Prosthecobacter debontii: one gene and its partner. The protein of the gene in region 1 binds, or shares a complex with, the protein of each later gene. Links are inferred from orthologs where the notes say so. Each region holds a gene or a part of one and is shown on either strand. Other genes may lie near its edges.

Evidence for each region.
Region 2: the proteins of carB (region 1) and carA are in contact, whole or in part, in a solved structure (PDB 1KEE), measured with the Escherichia coli proteins. The link is inferred for Prosthecobacter debontii from one-to-one orthologs.

What each region holds. Positions count from the first base shown.
Region 1 is NZ_FUYE01000007.1:137,320-141,524, forward strand. The notes cover bases 247-4,133. They hold carB (carbamoyl-phosphate synthase large subunit), read right to left. Parts: upstream 3,738-4,133; coding sequence 447-3,737; downstream 247-446. Other genes in these bases: B5D61_RS25725 (hypothetical protein), read right to left, coding at 247-319; B5D61_RS12070 (hypothetical protein), read right to left, coding at 3,946-4,133. In the rest of the region: more of B5D61_RS25725, read right to left, coding at 1-246; more of B5D61_RS12070, read right to left, coding at 4,134-4,205. UniProt on the Escherichia coli protein: Large subunit of the glutamine-dependent carbamoyl phosphate synthetase (CPSase).
Region 2 is NZ_FUYE01000004.1:30,041-33,207, forward strand. What follows is about bases 36-2,884. They hold carA (glutamine-hydrolyzing carbamoyl-phosphate synthase small subunit), read right to left. Parts: upstream 2,118-2,884; coding sequence 954-2,117; downstream 36-953. Other genes in these bases: B5D61_RS06870 (alpha/beta hydrolase family protein), read right to left, coding at 36-718; B5D61_RS06880 (lysophospholipid acyltransferase family protein), read left to right, coding at 2,252-2,860. In the rest of the region: more of B5D61_RS06870, read right to left, coding at 1-35; B5D61_RS06885 (phosphatidate cytidylyltransferase), read left to right, coding at 2,918-3,167. UniProt on the Escherichia coli protein: Small subunit of the glutamine-dependent carbamoyl phosphate synthetase (CPSase).

The DNA of each region.
Region 1 (4,205 bases):
CTCGCTGAAGGAATTTAGGCAAATCTCCTGTTCCAGGAACCAAAAATCTGAACTGATCAGAAATACTCTGAGCAGCTTGGCTTTCCAGGACGCTAACATTTGCACCATAGTCAGGCCGAAAAATTTCATCGGGGCTTTTGGCCTGGTAATGTGCAGGCACATCTGAAAGCCATACTATAATAGGTGAGTCGGATGATGCTCCAAAGAAATCTCGAAGATGCCGAATCTTGGTTAATCTGAACCAAGCCCATCCTCCGAATGCGATCAGCAGGATAAAAGCAAAATCGGAAGCAATGTTGATTAGAATATCCATCATCATGGTCGCATGAGAACCTTACTTTTTAAGATGTCCCACAACGACCGAACATATAACAAATATGTCGACACAGCAGCAAGGTCTTAGAAGAGGCGGTCAAGAGTGACCGCGCTCCCCTCGTTGGCGTGGCCTACTTATGATACTCCTGCAGCGCCCGCACTTCGACCTCAGCCGATTGCAGTGACTTGATGGCCTTCAGCGCAGCATCGGCACCACGCAGCGTCGTCATAATCGGAATCCGATTCTGCATGGCGGCGGTGCGGATCTTGATCTCGTCTTCGCGGGGGTTTTTGCCGCTGGGGGTGTTGATCACGAGGGCCATGTCCTTGTTCTTCATCAGGTCGATGACGTTCGGACGCTGGCCGCTGGCGAGCTTCGGCAGGATGTTCACGGCGGTGCCGGACTCACTGATGACCTGGCCGGTGCCGGCGGTGGCATAAATGGTGAAACCGAGATCGGCATATCCTTTGGCGATGCGGGCGACGTTGGCGCGGTCGGCTTCCTTGACGCTGATGAAGACGTTGCCTCCGGTCGGCAGGGTGCCGCCGGCGGCCATCTGGCTTTTCGCAAAGGCGAGGCCGAGGTCCATGTCGATGCCCATGACTTCACCCGTGGATTTCATCTCAGGCCCAAGAGCGATGTCCACGCCCTGGAACTTGCTGAAGGGGAAGACGGCTTCCTTGACGCTGTAGTGAGCGGGGGTGACCTCGGCGGTGAAACCGAGTTCCTTGAGGGTCTTGCCCGCCATGATCTTGGCGGCGAGTTTCGGCAGTGGCACGCCGATGGCCTTCGAGACGAACGGGGCGGTGCGGGAGGCACGTGGGTTGACCTCGATGACGTAGAGATCGTCGCCTTTCACCGCGAGCTGCATGTTCATCAAACCGCGCACGTTGAGGGCCTTGGCAAGTTTCTTGGCGGCATCGCTGATGCGACCCTGCATGGCGGGCGTGAGGCTGAAGGGAGGGATGACGCAGGCGGAGTCACCGGAGTGAATGCCGGCCTCTTCGATGTGCTCCATGATGGCACCGATGACGGTGGTTTCACCATCGCTGATGCAGTCCACGTCCACCTCGGTGGCGTCTTCCAGGAAGCGGTCCACGAGCACGGGACGGTCGGGCGTAGCCTCGACGGCGTTCTTCATGTAGTGGGTCAGCTCGGCATCGCTGTAAACGATCTGCATGGCACGACCACCGAGCACGAAGCTGGGGCGCACGAGGCTGGGGTAACCAATGCGGGCGGTGATGGCCAAAGCCTCCTCCAGGGAGGTGGCGGTGCCGCTCGGGGCCTGATCGAGGCCGAGTTCATCGAGAAGGGCGGCGAAGAGCTTGCGGTCTTCGGCCAGCTCGATGCTTTTCGGGCTGGTGCCGATGATGCGGACGCCATTTTCCTCCAGGCCTTTGGCGAGGTTCAGCGGGGTCTGGCCGCCGAACTGGACGATGACGCCGAGCACCTGATCGTTGCGGTTTTCGCGCTCGTAGATGTTCAGCACGTCTTCCAGGGTCAGAGGCTCAAAGTAGAGCTTGTCGCTGGTGTCGTAGTCGGTGGAAACGGTCTCCGGGTTGGAGTTCACCATGATGGTCTCATACCCCAGTTCGCGCAGAGCGAAGGAGGCGTGAACGCAGCAGTAGTCGAACTCGATGCCCTGGCCGATGCGGTTCGGGCCACCGCCCAGGATCATGACCTTCTTGCGGTCATTGTCGCGGACTTCATCCTCGGTGCCGTAGGTGCTGTAGTAATAAGGCGTGTAGGCCTCAAACTCCGCCGCGCAGGTGTCCACGAGGCGGTAGGTGGGGACGATGCCGAGGGCTTTGCGACCTAACCGAACATCGGCCTGCTTCGCTCCAGTTTGATGGGCAATCTGTTGATCAGATGCGCCTATCTTCTTTAAACGACGATAGATAGAAGTGCCTTCAGCCAAGTTCTTCGCAGCGACTTCGTTTGTGGCCGCGCCTTTGATCCAAGCATCAATCGTATTGACCTCAAAATTCAGATCTTCTGCAGCCTTTACTTCAGTTACAATCTGCTCAATCTGACGCAGGAACCAGCGGTCGATCTTGGTCAGTTCAAAGACTTTCTCCACATCCCAGCCAATGGCAAAGGCCTGGCCGAGGAAGAAGATGCGCTCGGCATTCGGCACCGTCAGCTTGGTGGTCAGGGTCTCTTCGTCCACCACGACATCGGCTCCATCGCCGATGAGGCCGAAGCGTTTGATCTCGAGGCTGCGCAGGGCTTTCTGAAGGGACTCTTTGAAGGTGCGACCGATGGCCATGGCTTCACCCACGGACTTCATCTGCGTGGTCAGGGTGCCATCGGCACCGGGGAATTTCTCGAAGGTGAAGCGCGGTACCTTGGTCACCACGTAGTCGATGGTCGGCTCGAAGGAGGCCGGAGTCTCGCGAGTGATGTCGTTCTTCAGCTCGTCCAGGGTGTAACCCACGGCGAGTTTGGCGGCGATCTTGGCGATCGGGAAACCGGTGGCCTTGGAGGCCAGAGCGGAACTGCGGCTCACGCGTGGGTTCATCTCGATCACGATCATGCGGCCCGTGTCTGGATGCACGGCGAACTGGATGTTCGATCCACCCGTCTCCACGCCGATTTCGCGAATGCAAGCGAAGGAGGCATCGCGCATGATCTGGTATTCACGATCCGTCAGGGTCTGGATCGGAGCCACGGTGATGGAGTCACCGGTGTGCACGCCCATCGGGTCCAGGTTTTCGATGGAGCAGATGATGACGCAGTTGTCTGCGCGGTCACGCATGACCTCCATTTCGAACTCCTTCCAGCCGAGGAGAGACTCTTCGATGAGCACCTCGCTGACGGGGGAGAGATCCAGACCGCGAGCGGTGATGGTTTCAAATTCTTCCTTGTTGTAGGCAATGCCGCCGCCGGTGCCGCCCAGGGTGTAGGCGGGGCGAATGATGAGGGGCATGGTGCCGATCTCTTCCGCGATGGCGCGGGCTTCCTCGATGGTGTGGGCCACGCCGGACTGCGGCAGGTCCAGACCGATCTTGAGCATGGCGTTTTTGAAAAGCAGGCGGTCTTCGCCTTTCTCAATCGCGTCCGGCTTCGCGCCGATCATGCGCACGCCGTGCTTCTCCAGGGTGCCTGCGCGGTGCAGGGACATGGCCGTGTTCAGCGCGGTCTGGCCGCCCAGGGTGGGCAGGAGGACATCAGGTTTCTCCTTGATGATGATCTTCTCGACGATCTCCGGCGTGATCGGCTCGACATAGGTCCGGAAAGCGAATTCCGGGTCGGTCATGATGGTGGCCGGGTTGGAGTTGATCAAAACGACCTCGTAACCTTCCTCGCGCAGCGCCTTGCAAGCCTGGACGCCTGAATAGTCGAACTCACAGCCCTGGCCGATAACGATGGGGCCGGAACCGATGACGAGGATGCGTTTGATGGAGGGGTCTTTGGGCATGGAGGCGGAAAGGGGGCGGAGCGGATGGTTGGGAGCCCTTCAGGATGCCGCTGGTTGTGTCGGCAGTTTCGGCGAAACCGCGTTACTTTGCGGCGGCAGCCGGGAAAGCGCGGCATCTTGCACAAAGGAAACGCTCTGTAAAGGGCGGAGGCGGAAGATGTGGTCAATCCAAGTGATTTTGTGGTGTCACGGGATGAGTTAGACGCCATTAGCGTCTGAACGCCGCACGAATCTCCTCCAAAGAGCCCGCGATGAGGGCGACTTCATATTCGAAGACGAGGCCGGGTTTGAGCGCAAAGGTCTGGATGGGGGCGAGATAGGAGCAGTCGGCCTTGTTACCGTTGCGCACCCGATAGGTCGTGACCTGATCGGTGTGCGGCATCCATAACCCGATGCCTTCATTGGCCGCATTCACCCAGGCCATCCAAGGCTCAGCCCCACGACGGACGTATTCATTGGGGAAACCCG
Region 2 (3,167 bases), on another replicon or contig:
CCACCCACCAGGAGTAAGCTCCGCCACCACTGCGTCCTGTGACACCGAAGCGGGTTTTGTCCACTTCAGGGCGGGTTTCCAGATAATCTAACGCGCGAATACTGGCCCAAGCTTCCAAGCCCGCGGGCGTATAACCACGTGACATCCACCACCAGCGCCCTTTGCTATAGGTGCCATGATGTTCGCCACGGATCTCCCCGAGCTGGACGGTATCAATGATAAGGCAGGCATAACCGTGACGGGCAAACCAGATACCATGATGATGATAGCCCGTTTTGTTGCCTAAGCGCACGCCATCCTTTTCAACCACGGCATGGCCGCAGACATAGAGGATCGTGGGGAGTGGTTTTTCGACCTTATCAGGCAGGTAGAGATTGGCCGTGACATAGTAGCCGGGGACGGCCTGGAAATGCATCTTTTCGATGACATAACCATCCCCCTTCAGTTCCCCAGTTTTAGTTGCTTGAAGCGGTGTGCGTTCTGGCATCGGCTCCAGGCCGAGCATCTCCGCCAGTTGTTTCCGGTATTCAGGGGCTTTGCGCTGCCAGTCCTCGACGGTTTGAATGTCCTTGAGTCCGCCGGCTTCCTCAATCTCCGCGGTCTGTTGCCGCATGTAGCCATCCAGCATCCTGGCACCTGGAGAATCAGGCGTCTTTTCAGGAAAGCGACCCGCGTGGAGCGAGAGCGGAAGGAGAAGCAAACAAAGGAGCGACTTCATAACGGGCAGAGAAATTCAAAGCGACGACCTTGGACGAAGCTAAAACGTCGAAGGTAAGCAAGGCTTTGGAATTATACTGCTGACGAAGTGATGATCTTGTCGCTCGTCCCGATACCGTGATGATGTCTCTAGAGCAAAGCTGCACGCCTGGCCCTCACAGCTCGTTCAATGAGCGCGTGAATTCGACCTCAATAGAGGAGAGTACAGCTGTCTTAGACAATGAACGTGGGACAGGTTAATCCGCGTTATCGATCAGCTTGGCGAACTCATCGAAGAAATACTTCGCATCGTTCGGGCCAGGAGCAGCTTCGGGGTGATACTGCACGCTCATGACGGGGGCTTCGCGATGGCGCATGCCTTCGACGGTGCCGTCGTTGAGGTTGATGTGTGTCACCTCGACATTGGATGGCAAGCTAGCTGGATCGATAGCGAAGCCGTGGTTTTGGCTGGTGATGGAGACCTTACCGGTGCGGAGGTCTTTCACAGGCTGGTTGCCCCCCCGGTGACCAAACTTAAGTTTGAAGGTCTTACCACCGTAGGCGTGGCCGAGGATCTGGTGGCCGAGGCAAATGCCAAAGACAGGCTTCTTGCCGATCAGCTTGCGGACTTCCTCATGGATGTAGCCCAAAGCGCCTGGATCCCCAGGGCCGTTGGAAAGGAAAACGCCATCGGGATTGCGGGCCAGGACCTCTTCGGCCGAAGTGCCGGCTGGCACGACCGTGACATGGAAGCCGCTCTGGCGAAGACCGCGCAGGATGTTCCGCTTCATGCCGAAATCATAAGCCACGACGTGATACCGTGCGTCGGGCAGGGGATGGAAGGCTCCTTCAGCACCACCTTCGCGGTTCTGACTCGGGCTGGGGATATCCCATTGGCGGCTGAGTTGGCTCTCGGGGTCCCACTGATAGATGGAGGGGGTGGTGACTTCTTTGACGAAATCACTGCCCGACATTGGGGCGCTTTCCTGAGCCAGTTTGACGGCTTCCGCCACGGTGCCGACCTCGGTGGTGATGACGGAGCGCATGGCACCCAGGGTGCGCAGGTGCTTGGTGAGGGCGCGGGTATCGACGCCTTGAATCCCGGGAATGTTGTATTGCTTCAGGTAGGCATCGAGAGACTGGCTGCTGCGCCAGTTGCTGGGCACCTCGCAGAGTTCTTCGACGACGAACCCACGCACATGAGGCTCATTGCTCTCATCATCCAGCGGATTGACCCCGTAGTTACCGATCATCGGATACGTCATCGCCACGATCTGGCCACGGTAGGACGGGTCCGTCAGAACTTCCTGATACCCTGACATGGAGGTATTGAAGCAGATTTCGCCCGTGCGTGTGCCGGGTGCGCCAAAGGATTCGCCTTCAAAATACCGTCCGTCTTCGAGTGCCAGGATTGCTTTCATTAAATGGGAAACTTGGGCACCTAGCCTGATTGCGAGACGAATGCAAGAGGCGGTTGCAGGTTCATGTGAACTGCTCGGTGTTCGGATACACTTCGGTCTTGCAGAGTCACGGGCTTGGAGATTGAATTCGGCTAATGATTTCAGGCTTGATCGCTGGTTCTTTACGCCTCGCGACGGGGGCTCTCGCACGCTGGCACGGCTGTGGTCCGGAACTTCGCCAGCGCATCTATTTTGCCAATCACACCAGCAATCTGGACGGGCCGCTTCTCTGGGCAAGCCTGCCCCCCTTACTTCGGCAAAAAACCCGGATGGTCGCCGCTCATGACTACTGGAGTGTGGGGAAGCTCCGTCCCTGGTTGGCTCAGCAGGTCTTTCGAGCGGTCTTGATCGAGCGGAAACGACCTACGGCGGACTGCAATCCCCTGGATGTGATGCTGGAGGCGATGGGTGAGGATCACTCCCTGATTATTTTCCCCGAGGGCGGACGCCAGACCAGCCCTGACCCGCAGCCTTTCAAGGCGGGCCTTTATCACCTAGCGCGGCGGCGCCCTGAGGTGGAGTTGGTGCCGGTATTGATGGAGAATTTGAACCGCATCTTACCCAAGGGCGAGATCTTGCCCGCCCCCCTGCTGGGGAGTCTGGTTTTCGGTGCTCCGATTCGACTGGAAGCCGGAGAGACGAAACCGGACTTTTTAGAGCGGGCGAGGCAATCTGTGATCTGTTTGCGAGAGAATTGCCGCTGATATGAAGGAGGAGTCTGCATGGATTCCGAGTGATTTGATTGACTGACCTGAACCCTTATGAACTTGGATCGCGAACTTGTATGGCTCATCACCGGCGTGGTCGGTGTCCTGGTGGTGGCGTCGGTGCTCGGGCGCCTCTTAAAACGGCGCGCGCAGACGGAAGGTGCGAAGGCGACGCTGGAAAATGTGATGGCCCGCACGCGAGCCTGGTGGGGCATGGTGATCATTTTTACCTTGGCCGTTTTGATCGGTAAGACGGGGACGACCGTTTTATTTGGTCTTCTGTCCTTCATGGCGCTGAGGGAGT